DNA from 4 places in the Streptomyces sp. NPDC092045 genome. Region 1 is predicted to be linked to each of the others. Evidence: riboswitches for the same ligand, from Rfam matches in the RefSeq annotation. Region 1 holds a riboswitch; each other region holds the start of a gene.
The links. Region 1 has a riboswitch for cyclic di-AMP ahead of ACIQKA_RS33145 (transglycosylase family protein). Riboswitches for the same ligand answer to the same signal wherever they lie in the genome.
Positions count from the first base shown of each region.

Region 1 (5,080 bases):
CGGCCACGGCATCCACTACTGCCTCGGCGCGCCCCTCGCCCGCCTCGAAGGACAGGCGGCGCTCGCCACCCTGCTGACCCGTCTGCCGGACCTGCGGCTCGCCGCCGATCCGGCCGAACTGCGGTGGCGCGGAGGGCTCATCATGCGCGGTTTGCGCACGCTTCCGGTGGAGTTCTCCCCGTCCGTACCCCTCTCGCACACTGACGGAGCGTCAGAAATGTGATCTTCATGTGATCGGGAGGCCATCGACTTGTGACGGGCGTTCGAATGCCGCTACGTTTCGCCGCAGTCTCAGCCGTCACGCGAAAGGCGTACCTATGCGTTCCGGGAACGGACGACACCGTCGCCCCCGTCAGGCCCCCGCCATCGTCGTCGCCGCGGGCGTGACCGGATCCGCCATGGCGCTGCCCCTGCTCGCCACCGGATCCGCGTCCGCCGCCGACGCCGCCACGTGGGACCGCGTCGCCGAGTGCGAGTCCGGCGGCCAGTGGACCGCCAACTTCGGGAACGGGATGTACGGCGGCCTCCAGTTCACCCAGGGGGACTGGGAGCGCCACGGCGGTCTGGCGTACGCGCCCAGTGCCGACCTGGCCAGCCGCGCCCAGCAGATCGCCGTGGCCGAGAAGGCCCTCGCCAAGGGCAGCGACGCCTGGGGGACCTGCGCGCCGATCGCCGGCCTCACCAACGACGGGAGGCCCACCGGGGTCGACCCGGGTCCGGCCACCGCCCCGGCGCCCTCCGTGGCTCCCGTCCCCGAGTCGAACTGGAACTCGGGCTCGCCGGACGTCTCCGGGACCGCGCCGTCCACCGCGACGCCGAAGCCCCCGGCCGCGCCGTCCGCCCCCGCCACGTCCACGGCGCCGGCCGCGCCGACGGCTCCCGCCGCCCCGGCGGACCCGGCCGCGCCGTCCGCCCCCGCCACGCCGTCCGCGCCGACCGGGTCGACGGATCCGGCGGACCCGACGCTCCCGGCCGGCCCGACGCTCCCGGTGGACCCGACGGCCCCCGTCGCCCCCGACGGGTCCGCGACGCCCGGTACGCCCGTGACGCCCGGCGTTCCGGGGGACGAGGGCACGTCGGCCGCGCCCGGCACGGGCAAGCACCGGGGCGAGGCCGCTCCGGAGGAAACCGGCAAGCCGGACAGCTCCACCGAATCCGGTAGACACGCCTCGGGCAAGGACAAGTCCCTCGAAGAGTCCGAATCGCTCCCCGCTGCTGACGAAGCGAAGAATGCGGACACAACGGACAGTCAGGGCTCTTCGGGTGAATACGTCGTGCGTCCGGGTGACAGCCTTTCGGGTATCGCCCAGGCGAACGAACTGCCCGGAGGCTGGACCGCCCTCTACGACGCCAACAAGCGGACCGTGGGCATCGATCCGGACCTCATCCTCCCTGGTCAGAACCTCGATCTGACGGCGCGTCCGGACTCGGCGGAGGGGTAGTTCGCGGGCTTATGTCCGGTTCTGGACGAGTGAGACATGGGTCTCTTTGTCCCAACTGGCGTGCCGCGCCCGCAAACTCCGCTTCCGTCACCTCCTACCTGCGCAAACAGTCCCCTCCGAAGGGCAAGAAGAGGCGAAATTCGTCATATGAGCCTCTTTGAACTTCGGAGGGTTCTGTGTCTACGGTCATCACCGCTCGCCACCGCGGGCCCCGTCGACCGAAACGCCGAATCCTGCCGTCGGCCGACGGGAAAGTCGTCGCGCAAGCGCCGTAGGCAGGAGCGGGGGACCCAAGGTAAGTGCCGGCCCCGGCCGTCGAGAGACGGCCGACGACCGGCTTGGGGTGAAGCCGCGTGCTAGGACACGCGGCCGGGCAACTCTTCGGCCCGAACCCGACAGCTCACCTCGTAGGCGTCGGTGAGGAGAATTCCCATGCTGTTTTCCGTCAAGGGCAAACACCGCCGTCCCTCCAGGGCCACCCAGCTCGCCGCGCTCGTCGGCGTCACCGGCGTCGCCGTCGCCGCCCCGCTGATGACCGCGGGCACCGCCTCGGCCGCCACCTCCTCCGAGTGGGACCGCGTCGCCCAGTGCGAGTCCGGCGGCAACTGGTCCATCAACACCGGCAACGGCTACTACGGCGGCCTCCAGTTCTCGGCCTCCACCTGGGCCGCGTACGGCGGCACCGCCTACGCCTCGACCGCCGACCGGGCGTCGAAGTCCCAGCAGATCGCCATCGCCGAGAAGGTCCTCGCGGGCCAGGGCAAGGGTGCCTGGCCGAGCTGCGGCGTGGGCCTCTCCGGCGCCTCCTACGACGGCGGCTCCGCCGAGAGCGCGCAGGAGCAGCCGAAGCCGCAGAAGAAGCAGAAGAAGCAGCGCGCGGCCGAGCAGCCGACCACCCGCAGCGAGCAGCGCCAGGCCCCGAAGAAGGAGCGCCAGGCCGCTCCGAAGGCCGGGTCCGGGAAGACCGTCACCACCCCGACCGGCGAGACGGTCAAGAAGGGCGACGGCGAGTACAAGGTCGTGACCGGCGACACCCTCAGCAAGATCGCCGAGGCGCAGGGCGTCGAGGGCGGCTGGGCCGAGCTCTTCGAGCTCAACAAGGACGTCGTCGAGAACGCCGACCTGATCTACCCGGGCCAGCAGCTCCACCTGAAGTGAGCCCGGCGGGTCGCGTGAGTCCGGCGGCTCACGCGCCCCCGACGGCCCTCCCGCGGTGACTCACCCCGGTCCGGCGCGCCCGTCCCCCGTGCGCGCCGGACCGGGGTTCCGTCTTCCACCGGGGCCTCCCGGGACCCACCTGATGGTTACCGTCCAGTAGATACGGGGCCTTTCGCCCCGCTGTGCGTGCCCTTGGGTCCTTTTTCGTCCCAGGGGGCGGGCGCCCGGCCGGTCGGAGCCTCCGGGACGGTTAGGCTCTTGTCGCAAGGCCGAGCGACCCCGCACCGACCTTGCGTCACATCCAGCGTCACATCCCAGAAGGAGATGCTCGTGCCGTCCATCGACGTCGTCGTAGCCCGGGAAATCCTGGACTCCCGAGGCAACCCCACGGTCGAGGTCGAGGTCGGCCTCGACGACGGCAGCACCGGCCGTGCTGCCGTTCCGTCCGGCGCCTCCACCGGCGCGTTCGAGGCCCTCGAACTCCGCGACGGCGACCCCAACCGCTACCAGGGCAAGGGCGTCGAGAAGGCGGTCCTCGCCGTCATCGAGCAGATCGGCCCGGAGCTCGTCGGCTACGACGCCACCGAGCAGCGCCTGATCGACCAGGCCATGTTCGACCTGGACGCCACCCCGGACAAGTCCTCGCTCGGCGCCAACGCCATCCTCGGCGTCTCCCTCGCCGTCGCGCACGCCGCCTCCGAGGCCAGCGACCTCCCGCTCTTCCGCTACCTGGGCGGCCCGAACGCGCACCTGCTGCCCGTTCCGATGATGAACATCGTGAACGGCGGGTCGCACGCCGACTCCAACGTGGACATCCAGGAGTTCATGATCGCCCCGATCGGCGCGGAGTCCTTCTCCGAGGCGCTGCGCTGGGGCACCGAGGTCTACCACACCCTCAAGTCCGTCCTGAAGTCCAAGGGCCTCTCCACCGGGCTCGGCGACGAGGGCGGCTTCGCCCCGAACCTCGGCTCCAACCGCGAGGCGCTCGACCTCATCGTGGAGGCCATCAAGCAGGCCGGGTACGTGCCCGGCAAAGACATCGCGCTCGCGCTCGACGCCGCCGCCTCCGAGTTCTACAAGGACGGCACGTACGAGTTCGAGGGCAAGTCCCGCTCGGCCGCCGAGATGACCGAGTACTACGAGGAGCTCGTCGCCGCGTACCCGCTGGTCTCCCTGGAGGACCCGCTGTTCGAGGACGACTGGGCCGGCTGGAACATCATCACCGAGAAGCTCGGCGACAAGGTCCAGCTCGTCGGCGACGACCTGTTCGTCACCAACCCGGAGCGCCTGGTCCGCGGCATCGAGGAGAAGTCCGCGAACGCCCTGCTGGTCAAGGTCAACCAGATCGGCTCGCTGACCGAGGCCCTCGACGCCGTCGAGCTCGCCCAGCGCAGCGGCTTCAAGTGCATGATGTCCCACCGCTCCGGCGAGACCGAGGACGTCACCATCGCCGACCTGGCCGTCGCCACCAACTGCGGCCAGATCAAGACCGGCGCCCCGGCCCGCTCCGAGCGCGTCGCCAAGTACAACCAGCTGCTGCGCATCGAGGAGATCCTCGACGACGCCGCGGTGTACGCCGGCCGCAGCGCCTTCCCGCGCTTCAAGGGCTGACACCCGCTGCGCCCTTCCACAGGGCGGCTTCCGTACGTCCCCGTACCCGGTCCCGTACCGTGTGCGGGGACGTCCGCGTGAACAGGGGAGGCGACACGACATGGCCGTGAAGGACCGGGACCGGTTCTCGACCGCGACCCGGCTCAGGCTGCTCGGCGAGCAGACCGCCGCCCGTGTCTACCGCTCCCAGACCCGCCGCCAGGCCCGCCGCTCCCGGCTCACCGGCCGCGCGGCCTTCCTGGCGCTCGTCGTCTGCTCCCTGGTGGTGGCCCTCGCCTATCCCATGCGGAGCTACGTCTCCCAGCAGGGCGAGATCGCCGAGCAGGAGCGCCGGGCCGCCGAGGCCGCCCGGCGGGTGCAGGAGCTGAGGGACGAGAAGGCCCGCCTCCAGGACCCGGCCTACGTCCGCCGCCTCGCCCGCGAGCACCTGCACTACGTGCTTCCCGGCGAGACCGGCTTCACCGTGAACGACCCCGGCGCGGAGCAGCGGCCCCGCGCCGACCAGGGAGCGGCGGACCGCCCCTGGTACGACAACCTCTGGGACGGCGTGGACAACGCCGACCGCCGCTGACCCCCGTACGACCGACGACCTAGGCAACCAAGGCAGACATGCAAACGCCCCCTCCGCAGACCGAACGCACCGAGCCCACCGAGGCGGACGTCGCCGCCTTCGAGCTCCAGCTCGGCCGGCCGCCCCGCGGCCTGCGCGCCATCGCGCACCGCTGCCCCTGCGGGCAGCCGGACGTCGTCGAGACCGCGCCCCGGCTCCCCGACGGCACCCCCTTCCCCACCACGTACTACCTGACCTGCCCCCGGGCGGCCTCGGCCATCGGCACCCTGGAGGCCAACGGGGTCATGAAGGAGATGCA
Region 1 is NZ_JBIVSC010000029.1:41,073-46,152, reverse strand. It holds partial or broken gene ACIQKA_RS33155 (cytochrome P450) at 1-223, shown strand, start outside; gene ACIQKA_RS33150 (transglycosylase family protein) at 384-1,442, shown strand; cyclic di-AMP (ydaO/yuaA leader) riboswitch at 1,657-1,871, shown strand; gene ACIQKA_RS33145 (transglycosylase family protein) at 1,875-2,600, shown strand; gene eno (phosphopyruvate hydratase) at 2,925-4,211, shown strand; gene ACIQKA_RS33135 (septum formation initiator family protein) at 4,312-4,782, shown strand; gene ACIQKA_RS33130 (DUF501 domain-containing protein) at 4,821-5,080, shown strand, end outside.

Region 2 (5,080 bases), on a different contig from region 1:
GCCGCTCCCCGCCGGAGCGCCCGAACCGCAGCCGCCGCCGGCCGCCGCGAGCGCGTCCGCGCGGTGGGCGGGCAGCGTGGGCGTGCCCGCGCCCTCCACCTCGAAGCCCGCGTCCGCGATCATGTCCAGGTCGGCCTGGCCGGCCTGGCCCTCGCTGGTCAGGTAGTCGCCCAGGAAGATCGAGTTCGCGATGTGCAGCGCGAGCGGCTGCATCGAGCGCAGGTGCACCTCGCGGCCGCCGGCGATCCGCACCTCGACGTCGGGGCAGACGAACCGCACCATCGCCAGGATCCGCAGGCAGCGCTGCGGCGTCAGGTTCCACTCCTTGGCGAGCGGGGTGCCCTCGAACGGGATGAGGAAGTTGACCGGCACCGAGTCCGAGCCCAGCTCCCGCAGCGCGTACACGACGTCGACCAGGTCCTCGTCGGCCTCGCCCATGCCCGCGATCAGACCCGAGCAGGCCGAGAGCCCCGCGGCGTGCGCCTTGCGCACGGTGTCCACCCGGTCGGCGTACGTGTGGGTCTTGGTGATCCCGCCGTACGTCGCCTCGGAGGTGTTCAGGTTGTGGTTGTACGCGTCGGCGCCGGCCTCCCGCAGCCGCTCCGCCTGGCCGTCCGAGAGCAGACCGAGGCAGGCGCACACCTCGACGCCCTCGTTCTCCTCCTTGATGGCCTCGATGGTCCTGCCGACCCGCTCGACATCCCGGTCCGTCGGACCGCGCCCGCTCGCCACCAGGCAGACCCGCTTGGCGCCGCCCGCGACGCCCGCCGCGGCCGCCTTCGAGGCCTCGTCCGGCTTCAGCCAGGTGTACTTGAGGATCTCCGCCTTGGAGCCGAGCCGCTGCGAACAGTACGAGCAGTCCTCGGGGCACAGGCCGGACTTCAGGTTGACCAGGTAGTTGAGCTTCACCCGCCGCCCGAACCACCGACGGCGCACCTTGCCGGCCGCGGCCACCACATCGAGCAGTTCGTCGTCGGAGGTCGCCAGGACGGCGAGCGCTTCTTCACGGGTCGGCGGCTCGCGCCGCAGCCCCTTCTCCACCAGCGTGTTCAGCAGGTCCATAACCGCTGATCCTGGCCTACCGCCCGCCCCCGGGCCAAGGAGGATCCGAACAAACGCCCCCGTTCGGGGTGTGTGGATGACCACACCACGATCCCGGTCTCCTCCGGTTAGGGTCTGTGCGCTGCCTACAAAAGGCACCGGCCGGACGGCCGGAGGCGCCGACGGAGGATCCCGCATGCCACAGGCCGACGACGCGCGGGCCGCGGGCCCGCGCCGCACCGCGTTCGACTGGACCGGGGCCGAGGCGCGCCGCCGGGCCGACGCCGGCCTCGTGCGCACGCTGCGGCCCCGGGCGGCCGAGTCGGACCTCCTCGACCTGGCGGGCAACGACTACCTCGGCCTCACCCGCAGGCCCGAGGTCACGGAGGCGGCGGCCGGGGCGGCCCGGCGCTGGGGCGCCGGCTCCACCGGCTCCCGGCTCGTCACCGGCACCACCCTGCTCCACACCGACCTGGAGCGCGAACTCGCCGCCTTCTGCGGCTTCGAGGCGGCCCTCGTCTTCTCCTCCGGCTACACCGCCAACCTCGCGGTGCTCACCGCGCTCGGCGGCCGGGACTCCCTGATCGTCTCGGACGCCGCCAACCACGCCTCCCTGGTGGACGGCTGCCGCCTGGCGCGCGCCGAGACCGCCGTCGTCCCGCACGCCGACCCCGAGGCCGTGCGCAAGACCCTGGAGGCGCACCCCGGGCGCCGGGCCCTCGTCGTCAGCGACTCCGTCTTCTCCGTCGACGGCGACCGGGCCCCGCTCGCGGAGTTCGCCGCCGCCTGCCGCGCGCACGGCGCCGGTCTCGTCGTGGACGACGCCCACGGCTTCGGCGTCCTCGGCGACGGGGGCCGGGGCGCGCCGCACGGCGCCGGACTCGCGGGCGACGAGGACGTGGTCGCCACCCTGACCCTCTCCAAGTCCCTAGGCAGTCAGGGCGGCGCGGTCCTCGGCCCGGCCCGGGTGATCGAGCACCTGGTGAACGCCGCCCGCACCTTCATCTTCGACACCGGCCTCGCCCCGGCCGCCGTCGGCGGCGCCCTCGCGAGCCTGCGGCTGATCGCCGCCGAACCGGGGCTCGCCGCGCGGGTCCGCACCGTCGCCACCACCCTGTACGAGCGGCTCACCGCGGCCGGTCTGACGGCGGCCCGGCCGTACGCGGCCGTGGTCTCGGTCCGCGCCCCCTCCCCGGAGGCGGCGCTGCGCTGGGCGGCGGACTGCCGGGAACGGGGCCTGGCGGTCGGCTGCTTCCGGCCCCCGTCCGTCCCCGACGGCGTCTCGCGCCTGCGCCTGACGGCCCGCGCCGACCTGACGGACGCGCAGATCGGCCGCGCGGTGGAGACGGTCCTGCGGACCGCCCCCGCCGCCTGAGGGCCGCGCCGGGGCCGTTCACGGTTCGTACGGTTCACCGCTTCGGGCGACAGGGGCGGCTCTTTCCTGGTGGAACCCGGTACGGCGCGGCACCATCGGTGGGACTCTGACGCGCAGTGCTATCCGGGGCAGCGGCCCCGGCGGGAAAGGGACAGAGTCGCCATGGCAGACCATCAGGAAGCAACCGTCACCCTGCCGAGCGAGCCCGCCTCGGTCCCCACCGCCCGGCGGTACGTCGCGGAGGTCCTCACCGGCTGGGGCCTCGACGAACTCTCCGACCAGGCGGACGCGGTCCGTCTGATCGTCTCGGAGCTGGCCACCAACGCCGTCCTGCACACCTTCGGCCAGTCGCCCACCTTCACGGTCGACGTCCGCCTCGAGCGCGGGGAGCAGCTCCACGTCGGCGTCACGGACAGCCATCCGCGCCTGCCCCGCCGCCTCCCCGCGGCGGTCCAGCAGGACAACGGACGCGGCATGGTCATCATCCGATCCCTGGCGGCGGGGTCCGGCGGCCGCCTCTCGGTGACCCCGACCCCGGACGGCGGCAAGACGGTCGGCATCACCCTGCCGTGGAAGGCGGCCGCGCCGGTGGTCTGCTAGGGCGTGTGTCGAAAGTCCCGCCTGCCCGGCGGCGCCCGGCAGGCACTCCCCCGTAGCCCTGCGGGCACGGGGGCACCCCCGGCCGCGTTGTCGGGATCACCCCGATGCAACAAGTATCGGGGCGACCCTCCGCCTTGCGATCGCACGCACCGGACACCGCCGGGCCTGCCCTCCGGGCAGACGGCGCTACTTTCGACACACGCCCTAGAAGGCGTCCGGCGCGCCCCCGGGCCCGTCCGGCGCGTCCCCGGGCCCCTCCGGCGTGGCGCGGCCGGGGCGGCGGGGGCGGTCCGGGTGCGGCGGCGCCGCCGCACCCCCGGCCTCCCCTCCGGCGCCCGCTCAGCGCCCGGGCGGGGTCACCGGACGCGTCCGTAGGAGACCTTCGAGGTCCAGATCTTGTCGAGCTTCACCCAGGAGCCCGTCTTGGGCGAGTGCCAGATCTTGCCGCTCCCGGCGTAGATGCCCACGTGGTAGACCTTCCCGCCGGAGTGGAAGAAGACCAGGTCCCCCTGCTGCCGGCTGCCGGCGGAGACCCGGCTCGTCTTGTTGTACTGCTGCTGCGCGGTGCGGGGCAGCGACTTGCCCGCCTGCTTGTACGCGTAGAGCGTCAGGCCCGAGCAGTCGAACCGGGAGGGTCCCGTGGCCCCGTAGCGGTAGGGCGCCCCCTTCTTGGCGGCGGCGACGCTCAGCGCCTTGTTCGCGTGTGCGGTCGCCGCCTGTGCCTCCGGTGCCGCGCCCGGCGCGAACAGCGTGCCGCCGACGGCGGCGAGGGTGAGAGCCGAGACGGCTCCGGCCCGGGACAGCAGGGACGGGACGTACATCTGCGCAGTCATGCGCAACCCTTCGTCAGCCGCCTGTGAAGGATGACCTGTCGGGTTCGGGCAGGCGAAGATGCCCGGCCGCGGCTGCGGCTTCACCCCAAGGGCCGGCCCCGCTGCGGAAACAGCGCGTACGGCCCGTACTGCTCGGGTCCTCCACTCCTGCCGATCCAATCCTGTCGACCAGGCGTCCGGGACGGCGGCAGGACTCGGCGTCCGCCCGGACCGCCCCGCCTCGGATGGCGGGGGCTTGTCGTCGGCAGGGATCTTGCCCCACAGCCTGGTCGAAATCCGAGTGGAAACGGCGTTATGTGAGAGTCCTCACGACTGATCCATTCGGGTGGACAGGATGCTTTCGTGATCGTCGGAGGTTTGGCCGACGAGCCCCGCACCAGCGAGGGAACGTCCGATTCCGCCAGATGTGTACACCCCGTGCGCAACTCGCCCGAGCCACATGTCGACTCGTCGACTCCACCGAACGGACGAGCCGTTCCGGCGGGGGCGTCGGCCGTCCGGCCCTCGACACGACATGCCGGAATGTCAACTCCGTCATGCCCGGGGGAGCGTGACCCGGCCGGCCCGCCGCTCCCCGTCCAACACCCGCAGGGCGCGCGCCAGGGTGTCCGCGTGGACCTCGCTCTCACCCCGCGCGTGCATGAGGGCCAGCGCCTCGCGCAGCTCCTCCGCGCGTCCCACCAGGGCCTGAGCCGCCCTCAGGGCCCCATAGGTATGCGTACTTCTGGATGGATTGATCTTCCCCAGGAGGTCGACGACCGCGAGGTACGCGTCGATCAGCTCGCCCTCGGCCCGCGTCAGGGCCGGCAGCGGCGGCGGCTCGGGAACCACGGTCCGCTCACCGCGCCGCGCGGCCGGCCGCGGCGCGCCGGCTCGTGATCACGTGGTCCACGAGCCCGTACTCGACCGCGGCCGGGGCGTCCAGGACCGCGAGGCGGTCGAGGTCGGCCTCGACCCGCTCGCTGCTCCGTCCGGTGTGCCCGGCGAGCAGCCCGGCCATCAGGGCGCGCTGGCGGAGCAGTTCGCGGGCATGGACGTCGAGGTCGCTCGGCCGTCCGTGCAGGGGCTCCTCCGCGGCGGGCTGCCGGAGCGTGACGCGGGCGCCGGGGAGCATCGTCCGCTTGCCCGGGGTGCCGGCGGCGAGCAGGACGGCGGCGCTGGAGGCGGCCCGGCCCAGACAGGTGGTCGCCACGTCGCAGGCGAGGGTCCGGATCGTGTCGTGGATGGCGGT
Region 2 is NZ_JBIVSC010000001.1:590,134-595,213, forward strand. It holds gene bioB (biotin synthase BioB) at 1-1,062, opposite strand, end outside; gene ACIQKA_RS02760 (8-amino-7-oxononanoate synthase) at 1,238-2,416, shown strand; gene ACIQKA_RS02765 (ATP-binding protein) at 2,579-3,016, shown strand; gene ACIQKA_RS02770 (C40 family peptidase) at 3,373-3,849, opposite strand; cyclic di-AMP (ydaO/yuaA leader) riboswitch at 3,853-3,983, opposite strand; gene ACIQKA_RS02775 (hypothetical protein) at 4,384-4,680, opposite strand; gene ACIQKA_RS02780 (ATP-dependent Clp protease proteolytic subunit) at 4,688-5,080, opposite strand, start outside.
Region 2: it holds a riboswitch for cyclic di-AMP, as region 1 does, so the genes downstream of both, ACIQKA_RS02770 (C40 family peptidase) here and ACIQKA_RS33145 (transglycosylase family protein) in region 1, are expected to answer to the same signal.

Region 3 (5,080 bases), on a different contig from region 1:
CAGGAAAGGGCCGACATGTCCGAGAAGTCTTCATCCGTCACCGGCGAGGAGCGCGGGGAGGGCAAGTTCCCCAAGGGGCTGGTGCTCCGCCTCTTCGCCTACCTGATCGCCGGTCACCTCTTCGCCGGCTTCCTCTACCTGCTCTTCGCGATGGGCGCGAAGTGACGCCGAGCGGGCGCCGCCCGCTTCCTACGCCCCGGTGAGCAGGCGCTCCCGCAGCCGCTCGCGGGTCTCCGGGGACAGTGCGAGGCCTTCGGAGAAGTAGGCGTCCACCGAGCCCCAGGTCGTCTCGATCGTCTCGAAGGCGGCCCGCAGGTACTCCGCCCGCGCGTCGAAGAGCGGGGCCAGCAGCTCCATCACCTCGGGCCCCATGGCGTCCGGGGCGGTGGAGCTGCGGCGCACCTTGTAGCGGCGGTGCGGCTCGTTCGACTTCACGTAGTCGGCCTCGATCGCCGTCCGCTCGACCCCGACGGCGAGCAGGGTGATCGCGACGGCGAGCCCGGCGCGGTCCTTGCCCGCCGCGCAGTGCATCAGGGCCGGGACGCTCTCCTCCGCCATGGAGTGCAGGATCCGGCTGTGCTCCGCCGTCCGCTCGACCACCATCCGCCGGTACGAGTCGGACATCCGGGCCGCCGCCCTGCCGTCGCCGAGGATCTCCCTGAGCTGCGCGGTGTCGCCGTCGCGCACCAGCTTCCAGAACTCCTTGCCGTCGGCCGGGTCGTTGAGGGGTATGTTCACGTTCCGCACGCCGGGCAGCTCGACGTCCGGGCCCTCGATCCGCCGGTCGGCCTCGTTGCGGAAGTCGAAGACCGTGTGCAGCCCGAGCCCGGCGAGGAAGGCGGCGTCGTCCTCGGTGGCGTGGGCGAGGTGGCCGCTGCGGAAGAGGCGGCCGGGGCGGACCGCGCGCCCGTCCGTCGTCGGCAGGCCGCCCACGTCCCGGAAGTTGCGGACCTCCGTCAGCTCGGGCTCGTCGGCTTCTACGGGCGGGACCTGCGGCAGCTGCTGCGTCACGGATGCTCCTGGAAAGTCGGTGTTCGGATGCCCGACGCGAATCGGTTCCTGGGGCAATCATCCAGACGGGAGGGGTGCGGCGCACCCCCTCGGACGGGAATGAGCGATCTGTCCCAATTGAGGTATTGCGCATGCCGCGCCCCTATTGGGTCATTGCGTATAACGCGCCCTGTTTGCAGGCGAGATGGGATTCGGCGCGTGAGCAGGGTCATAGAAGTGACGGATCGTGGCCGGGAGTCCGGCGCGATTTCCGTACGGGAAAAGGGAGTCGGAGGAGCGTCGTCCACGGAGGGTGACCGGAATTCCGGCGGAACGATCTAGAGCGGAATGCCGGGGCAAAACGGCGGCTTGTTCGCGCCGACCCCGCTCGTCTAGCGTCACGCTCAATCCGGTCGGACCGCCGAATCCTGCCACCGTCCGGAATTCCACCCATCCCATGCGTGGCAGGAGCGGGGGACCCAGGAAGTACGCCGGTCCCGCGACACAGGACGGCTCGGGGTGAAGCCGCGCGCAAGCGCGGCCGGGCATCTCCAGTCCGAACCCGACAGCTCACCTCGCAGGCGCCGGAGAGGATTCGCCATGCCCGCGAAGGGTAAGCACCGCCGTCCCAAGAACAACCCCCTCACCCGCGGTTTCGCCGCCGCCGGTACGGGAGGCGCCGTCGTCGCCCTCCCGCTCCTCGGCGCCACGGGGGCCCACGCCGCCGAGCAGGCCGCCCCGGCCCCCGCCTCCGTCCGGTCCGCCGTCACCGCGCACGCCGTCGTGGCGAAGGCCGCCCCCGCGAAGGCCGCCGCCGAGACCGGACCCCGGACGTACTCCGTCGTCCCCGGCGACCACCTGTCGAAGATCGCCTCCGACCACCACCTCGCGGGCGGCTGGCAGAAGGTGTACGAGGACAACCGCCGGACCATCGGCGCGGACCCCTCGCTCATCCTGCCCGGCATGAAGCTCACCATCGGCGCCAAGGGCTCCGCCCCCGCCGGCCCGAAGAGCACCCACGGCGCCCAGGAGTCCGGCAAGAACGGCGACGACGCCCCCCGCGCCTCCCGCGAGAACCGCCGCGCCGCCGCCCCGGCCGCCGCCCCGAAGGCCGCGGAGCGCTCCACCGGCTCCTCGTCCCCCACCGGTTCCACCGCCTCCTCCTCCGGCTGGGTCGCCCCCGTCACCGGCGGCTTCTCCACCCCGTACCGCGCCTCCGGCTCCATGTGGTCCTCCGGCTACCACACCGGCGTCGACTTCATCGCCTCCTCCGGCACCACCGTCCGCGCCGTCGGCGTCGGCACGGTCGTCTCCGCCGGCTGGAGCGGCTCGTACGGCAACGAGGTCGTCATCAAGCACGCGGACGGCAACTACTCGCAGTACGCCCACCTCTCCTCCCTCTCGGTCTCGGCCGGACAGAGCGTCGACGGCGGGCAGCAGATCGGCCTCTCCGGCTCCACCGGCAACTCCACCGGTCCGCACCTGCACTTCGAGATCCGCACCACGCCGAGCTACGGCTCGGACGTGGACCCGCTGGCCTACCTGCGCCAGCACGGCGTCTCCGTCTGACGCTCTCCGGAACACCCCTTTCGGCGGCCCGGCACATCCGTGCCGGGCCGCCGGCCTATTCCGACTTGGCGGAATCTTTATCGGTGGCATATGTCACCCGTCGTCAACCCCTCCTTACGGTCGCGTAGGTCACACGCGAAAGGGAAGGATGTGCCCCCGTGGCAGACGATTCGAGATCAAGAGACAAGAACGCATTCGGGTCGTACGCGGCGATCGGTGACAGCTTCACCGAGGGCGTCGGAGACCCCGGCCCCGACGGGACGTACGTCGGCTGGGCGGACCGCTTCGCGGTCCTGCTCGCCGACCAGCTGCCGGAGCACGACGCCTTCCGCTACGCCAACCTGGCCGTACGCGGGCGCCTCCTCGACCAGATCGTGGCGGAACAGGTCCCCCGGGCGAAGGAACTCGCCCCCGACCTGGTGACCTTCTGCGCGGGCGGCAACGACATCATCCGCCCCGGCACCGACCCGGACGACGTGGCCGAGCGCTTCGAGCGCGCCGTCGCCGAACTGACCTCCGCCGTCGGGACCGTCATGGTGACCACCGGCTTCGACACCCGCGACGTCCCCGTGCTCCGGCACCTGCGCGGCAAGATCGCCACCTACACCGCGCACGTCCGCGCCATCGCGGACCGCCACGGCTGCCCGGTCCTCGACCTGTGGTCCCTGAAGTCCGTGCAGGACCGGCGGGCCTGGGACGGTGACCGGCTGCACCTCTCGCCCGAGGGGCACACCCGGGTCGCCCTGCGCGCCGCCCAGGTCATCGGCCTGCCGGTGCCCGCCGACCCCGACCAGGCGTGGCCGCCGGTCCCGCCGCGCGGCTCCCTCGAAGTGCGCCGCGACAACATCCAGTGGGCGCGGGAGTACCTCGTGCCCTGGATCGGGCGCCGGCTGCGCGGCGAGAGCTCCGGGGACCACGTCGAGGCCAAGCGCCCCGACCTGATGCCCCTCGGCGACCTCATGCCCCTGTAGCGGGCGGCGCGGCGGGGATCCGCTCCAGGACCCCGCCCGCGAACACGTCGTACAGCGGCAGCGTCTCCAGGTGGACGTAGCCGATGTGGCAGTCGCAGACGGCGAGGGGGCAGGCGCGGGGGCGCAGGGCGGCGCGGTACGAACCGTCGTACAGGTTCCCCAGTTCGGCCTTGACGAAGTGGCAGCGCCGCACCGTCCCCGCGCCGTCCACCGAGATCACCGACTCGCCGGTGCGGCAGGGCAGCCCCGCCGAGCGGTGCGGATGCCGGCTGTACGGGAAGAGCGGGTCGAGCTCCGTCCACCCGTCGGCCTCCGCGTCGGTGTACGCGTGCCCCTCGGCCGCGTTCACCCACAGGTACACGTGCGGCGGCAGCGCGTCCCGCAGCCGCCGCGCGTGCTCCCGGTGCTCCGGGAGCCCCACCACGCCCACGCTGAACCGCACGCCCCGCTCCGCCAGGTCGTGGCACTTGGCGAGGAAGCGCCCGTACGGCGTCTGCCCGGGGTGGTACGTGCACCAGAGCGCCACGCGCTCCGGGTCCGCGTCCGCCAGCCAGTCGGTCCGGCAGCTCAGATTGGTCTGGATCGCCACCCGCTCGACGTGCGGCAGCCGCGACAGCTCGACGAGCGCCCGCCGGTACCAGGAGCGCACCAGACCCTCGCCCCACGGCGTGAACAGGATCCGCAGCCGGTCACCGGTCTGCGCGGCGGCCCACCCGGTGAACCGTTCGAGCGCCGCCCGGTCCGCGCGCAACCGCTCCCGGCTGTCCCGGCGCTTGGCGAAGGGGCAGTAGGGACAGTCGTAGTCGCAGGAGGAGAGCGGCCCCCGGTAGAGCAGCGTCAGGTCCACGGCCGCCCCCTACTTCGGCTCGTACGCGGCCATCGCGGCCCGCACCCCGGGTGAGAACAGCTCCGGACCGAGCCCGTCCGAGTGCGCCAGGCCCTCCGGCGAGAGCCGCAGCAGCCCCGCCGGGGCCTCCCCGTCCAGCCAGCCGAGCGCCTCGAACCGGCCCAGCTCCCCGGGGAAGTCCGCGAACGGCGAGGAGCCGAACCGCTCCTCGTACCCGGCGACCGCCATCCCCTCCGCCTGGAGCAGCGACTGGAGCAGATGGCGGCGGCGTGCCTCCCCGGCGTCGACCCACCGGCCCACCCGGGCGCGCGAGAAGTCGCCGGTCTCCGTGTAGGCGTCGATGATCGAGCGGATCTCCCGCATGTCGACGGCGTAGTCGAAGGAGTAGTGCAGGGCCGAGGTGTACGAACGGGCCCCGCAGCCCAGGCCGATCATCCCGTCCGTCTGGCACGCGTGGTCGTCCGGACCGAGCGGCGCCGCGTCCCCCCGCCGGAACATCCGCATCGACACCTGCTCGTAGCCGTGCTCCAGGAGGTGGTCCCGGCCGCGGCGGTAGAGCCGCAGCCGCCGCTCGTCCCACTCCCGGTCGTCCTCCGGGGGCGTCCGGCCCAGACCGGTCAGCGGCCGGACGTACAGCGGGTAGAGGTACAGCTCCTCCGGACGCCAGGCCAGGGCCGCGTCCAGGGAGCGGCACCAGGACTCC
Region 3 is NZ_JBIVSC010000003.1:483,263-488,342, reverse strand. It holds gene ACIQKA_RS12310 (DUF6126 family protein) at 16-165, shown strand; gene ACIQKA_RS12305 (tyrosine-protein phosphatase) at 190-1,011, opposite strand; cyclic di-AMP (ydaO/yuaA leader) riboswitch at 1,428-1,587, shown strand; gene ACIQKA_RS12300 (peptidoglycan DD-metalloendopeptidase family protein) at 1,591-2,559, shown strand; gene ACIQKA_RS12295 (SGNH/GDSL hydrolase family protein) at 2,718-3,530, shown strand; gene ACIQKA_RS12290 (STM4011 family radical SAM protein) at 3,517-4,377, opposite strand; gene ACIQKA_RS12285 (STM4012 family radical SAM protein) at 4,387-5,080, opposite strand, start outside.
Region 3: it holds a riboswitch for cyclic di-AMP, as region 1 does, so the genes downstream of both, ACIQKA_RS12300 (peptidoglycan DD-metalloendopeptidase family protein) here and ACIQKA_RS33145 (transglycosylase family protein) in region 1, are expected to answer to the same signal.

Region 4 (5,080 bases), on a different contig from region 1:
GGCAGCAGCCGCCACAGCCCCCGGAACCGGGCGGTCGCGGCGGAGCTGAACGGGGCCGGTCTCGCAACCCTGCTGTTCGACCTGCTCGGCGAGGCCGAGGCGGCCGACCGGGCGCACGTCTTCGACACCCCGCTCCTCGCGGGCCGGCTCGCCGGAGCCACGGAGCGGCTGGCCGAGCGGCCCGACGTCGCGGGCCTCCCGCTCGGCTACTTCGGCGCGAGCACGGGGGCGGCGGCCGCGCTGTGGGCGGCGGGCGACCCCGCGTCCCCCGTCGCAGCCGTCGTCTCGCGCGGCGGACGGCCGGACCTCGCGGCCGACCGCCTGGCCGGGGTGCGGGCCCCGACCCTCCTGGTGGTGGGCGCCGAGGACCCATTGGTCCTGGACCTCAACCGGCGGGCCGGGGCGCTGCTGCGCTGCGAGAACCGGCTGGCCGTGGTGGAGGGCGCCACCCACCTCTTCGAGGAGCCCGGCGCCCTGGAGGAGGTGGCGCAGCTCGCCACCTCCTGGTTCACCGGGCACTTCCGGGGCCGGAGAGCCCCGGCGACCGGTGCCGACCAGCCGGCGCCGACTAGTAGGCCCCGTTGACGTTGTCGATGGAGCCGTAGCGGTCGGCCGCGTAGTTGCAGGCGGCGGTGATGTTGGCGACCGGGTCGTACAGGTCCATCGCCGTGCCGGGCACGTGGTACGCGAGGAACGTCGGCTCGATGACCTGGAGGAGGCCCTTCGAGGGGGTGCCGTTCACGGCGTTGACGTCCCAGTTGTTGATGGCCAGGGGGTTGCCGGAGGACTCGCGCATGATGTTGCGGTGGATGCCCTCGTAGGAACCGGGGATGCCGTGCCGGGCCATGACGTCCAGCGACTCCCGGATCCAGCCGTCGAGGTTGTCGGCGTACTGGGGGACGGCGGCCGGGGCGGCGGCGACCGCGGGAGCGGCGGCGGAGGCGCCCGTGCCGGTGGTGGCGGTGGCGGCGGTCGGCGTGGCGCGGCGCTCGGAGCGGTTCGCCCGTTCGGCCGTACCGGACCTCTCTGCCCTCTCCGCCTTCGCGGTGCTCTTCCGCTCGGCCTTTTCCTGCGTCTTGGCCCGCGCGGGAGCGGCCTCGGCCGAACCCCGATGAATCGTCAGTTCCAGGCCGGGGTGAATGAGTGACGGGTTGTCACCCACGGCGCTCTGGTTGGCGCGGTAAAGGCTCTTCCAGCCTCCCTGAATTCCCTTCTTCTGGGCGATCAGGGAAAGCGAGTCACCACTCACGACGGTGTACGTGCGCGTGGCCGCCGGGGCCTTGGCGGCGACCGGCGCGGCGGGAGCGGCGAAGGCCCCGACGGCGATCTCCGGGGTCCCGGCGGCGGTCGCGGCGGTCGCGGCTCCGGCCGTGGTGGGGGCGATCAGGGGCAGGGACAGCGCGACCCCACCGGTTCCGACCAGGGCCAGACCGCGGGAGACGCGGCTGCGGCGGATGCGGCGGTGCTTACCGTGTGCAGGCATGACGGATTCCTCTCCGGCGCCTACGAGGTGAGCTGTCGGGTTCGGACGGGAGATGTCCGGCCGCGCGCACGCGGCTGCACCCCGAGCCGTCCCGGATTCCGGGCCGGCGTATTCGTGGGTCCCCCGCTCCTGCCGTCGGGTGAAAAGGGAGGTTGTCGAGCGGCGGCAGGATTAGGCGTTCCGCTCGAATGGAGGTGACCGTAGGCCAGTAATGCGGCGAATAACAAGAGGATCAGGGAGGCGGTCCTCTTTATTGGATCACTGAATTCGGGGAATTCAAGATCGGTCGGGCCGCGGAAGCGCCGAACTTCCTTGTGCGGCACGGGGCGGGGCGGGCGAGGGTCGTGTGCCCGGCCGTGCGGAGTGAGTCGCGTCACCCGGTGGGTTATGTCCGAATATGCGGCGTAATTCCATTGATGGAGAAATAAGCCGAAAATCTATGGAGTGAGACCCTGTGCGGGAGTGAGGGCGCTTTGGGTGCATCGCGGTCACTCAAGGGCAAAGGGCGCAAAGCCGACATCCTTCTCGAAGGATGGAGTGACCGACCCAGGAGCCGCCCGATGTCCCCCGCCCCTCAGTTCGCCCCCGACGCCCTCGACCGCGAGGCCGCCGCCCTCTACGAGAGCGCCGTCTGGCAGCGGATCGTCACCGACTGGACCGCTCCCGACCCGCTCGCCCCCGCCCCCGGGCCGCTGTCGCCGGGGGAGGAGCGGAGCTGGCGGGACCTGCTCAGCGTGCCCGTGGAACGGCTCGTGGCCGAGGCGCTCGACGCGCTCCCCGCCCCGGGCCCGGTCGAGCGCCTCCCCGGCCGGATCGGAGCCGTGCTGCCGGACCGCCTCCACGCCTGGCGCCGCATCGGCCGGCCCGAGCTGCGCCCCTCGGTCCACCTCGGCTACGCGCGCCTCGTCCTGACCGAGTGGGGCTGGCAGAACGCCCCGTACAGGCTGCGCGACAGGCGCGGGGCCCGCTGTGTCTGCGGGGCGCTCCTCGCGGCCCACCGCCTCGGCCACGGCGGCGCGGACACCATGAACGAGGCGGCCGCCTGGATCATGACCGAGCTGCGGTCGCGGGGCTGGCGGGACCTCATCGGCCCGTGGAACAGGGCGCCCGGGCGCACGGCCGAGGACGCCCTCGACCTCCTCGACGCCACGATCCGGCGCGCCGCGCTCGCCGGCCGCTGACGGCGCCGCCGGGGCGTGCGGACGTCGCCCGTGCCCGTCGTCCCTCCGGTCGCCGCGGCCGGTTGCCGAGGCGTCCCTCCGCCGGGAGGGGCGGGCGGGTCAGACGGTGAGGACCTTCACCCCGGCCTCGGCGAGCCGGGCGGCGGTCTCCGGCGCGATGCCGGTGTCGGTCACCAGGGTGTCGATCCGGTCCAGGCCGCAGATCCGCGCGAACGCCCGGCGGCCCATCTTCGAGGAGTCGGTCACCACGACCACCCGGCTCGCCCGCTCCGCGAAGAGCCGGCTGATGCTCGCCTCGTCCTCGTGGTGCGCCATCACGCCCAACTCGGCGTCGATCCCGTCGATTCCCAGGACCACCACGTCGAGCACCACCTCACTGAGCACCCCGACCGTCAGCGGGCCGACCAGCTCGTAGGTCTGGGGCCGTGCGACGCCGCCCGTCGTGACGATCTTGATCTGCGGGCGCACCGCGAGCTCGCCCGCGATGTTGAGCGCGTTGGTGACCACGGTCAGCGCCGGGCCCGAGGGCGCCGCCGGTCCGGGGGCCTCGGCGCGTCCGCTCGCGAACCGCAGCGCCAGCGCCCGCGCCACCTCCGTCGTCGTCGTGCCGCCGTTGAGCCCGACGACCTCGCCGGGCGCGACCAGGTCGGCCGCGGTCTCCGCGATCCGCTTCTTCTCCGGCGCGTGCCGCGTCGACTTGTAGCGCAGGGGGAGTTCGTACGACACGCCGTGCGCGACCGCGCCGCCCCGCGTCCGGACGAGGAGCTGCTGCTCGGCGAGTTCGTCGAGGTCCCGGCGGATCGTGGCCGCGGAGACGTCGAGCGTCGCCGCCGCCTCCTCCACCTCGATCCTTCCCGAGGCCGCCAGCAGTTCGAGGAGCGTGTTCCACCGCTCGTGCTTGGACATGGGTCCCTCCCTCCCGGTCGTGCGAGCGTCCGATTCTAGCCGTCGACAGGTGTGGGATCTGGAAACGTCATGCATGTTTCTGCTTGAATGTCTTCGACTTCAAGCATGTTCGTTCAATATCTCGCAGTCTTTCTTGCAAGGAGACCGGCATGAGCACCACCCGCACCGCCGTGGAGATCGCCTCCCAGCCGGCGACCTGGCGCCAGGCGGCCCGCACCCTGCCCCGGCACGTCGCCGCCCTGCCCCGGCGGGGCGAGCGGGTGGCGGTCGTCGGCTGCGGCACCTCCTGGTTCATGGCCCTGGCCTACGCCGAGCTGCGCGAGTCCGGCGGCCACGGCGAGACCGACGCCTTCGCGGCCTCCGAGTTCCCCCACGGGCGCCGCTACGACCGGGTCGTCGCCCTCACCCGCTCCGGCACCACCAGCGAGGTCCTCGCCGTCCTCTCCCGGCTGCGCGGCACCGTGCCCACGGGCGCGGTCACCGCCGACCCCGCCACCCCGGTGACGGACCTCGCCGACGAGGTCGCCGTCCTCGACTTCGCGGACGAGGAGTCGGTCGTCCAGACCCGCTTCGCCACCACGGCGCTCGCCCTCTTCCGCGCGCACCTGGAGGCCGAGGACGCCCTCCCCGAGGGCGTGTCCACCGTCGAGGACGCCGCGCGGGACGCCGAGCAGGCCCTCGCCTCCCCGCTGGGCGAGGACGTCCTCACGGCCGGGCAGTTCACCTTCCTCGGCAGCGGCTGGACCTACGGACTCGCCCTGGAGGCCGGCCTCAAGATGCGCGAGGCGGCGGGCGCGTGGACGGAGGCGTACCCCGCGATGGAGTACCGCCACGGTCCGATCAGCATCACCGGACCCGGCCGGGTCGCCTGGGGCTTCGGCACCCTCCCCGCCGGACTCGCGGACGACGTGCGGAAGGTCGGCGGCATCCTCTCCGAGAGCGGCCTCGACCCCCTCGCGGACCTGGTCCGCGCCCAGCGCCTCGCCGTCGCCGTCGCGGAGGCCCGGGGCCTGAACCCCGACACCCCGCGCAACCTGACCCGCTCCGTGGTCCTCCCCGACGTCCATGCCTGACGGTCCGACACCCCCGCCCGGTGACACGGCGGCCGCGTCCGACGGCCGGGCCGTCGTGTCCGGCGCCCCGCCGGCCGCGCCCGGCCGCCGCCGCGCCGACCGCACCCCAGAAGAAGCCGACCGCATCCCGGGAGAAGACGCGCCATGCCGCTGACGCCGACCGACGAGATCGCCCGCCGCGCCCGCGCGGCCGGCACCGGAGTGGGGGCCTTCAACGTCCTCCAGCTCGAACACGCCCAGGCCATCGTGGCCGGCGCGGAGGACGCCGACCGGCCGGTCGTCCTCCAGATCAGCGAGAACACCGTCCGCTACCACGGCGCCCTGGAACCCGTCGCCCTCGCCTCCCTGGCGGTCGCCCGCGCCGCCAAGGTCCCCGTCGCCGTCCACCTCGACCACGCCGAGAACCCCGACCTCGTCCGCGAGGCCGTCGGACTCGG
Region 4 is NZ_JBIVSC010000007.1:18,766-23,845, reverse strand. It holds gene ACIQKA_RS19325 (phosphoribosyltransferase family protein) at 1-585, shown strand, start outside; gene ACIQKA_RS19320 (transglycosylase SLT domain-containing protein) at 569-1,483, opposite strand; cyclic di-AMP (ydaO/yuaA leader) riboswitch at 1,488-1,671, opposite strand; gene ACIQKA_RS19315 (hypothetical protein) at 2,044-2,664, shown strand; gene ACIQKA_RS19310 (DeoR/GlpR family DNA-binding transcription regulator) at 2,764-3,570, opposite strand; gene ACIQKA_RS19305 (SIS domain-containing protein) at 3,720-4,643, shown strand; gene ACIQKA_RS19300 (ketose-bisphosphate aldolase) at 4,788-5,080, shown strand, end outside.
Region 4: it holds a riboswitch for cyclic di-AMP, as region 1 does, so the genes downstream of both, ACIQKA_RS19320 (transglycosylase SLT domain-containing protein) here and ACIQKA_RS33145 (transglycosylase family protein) in region 1, are expected to answer to the same signal.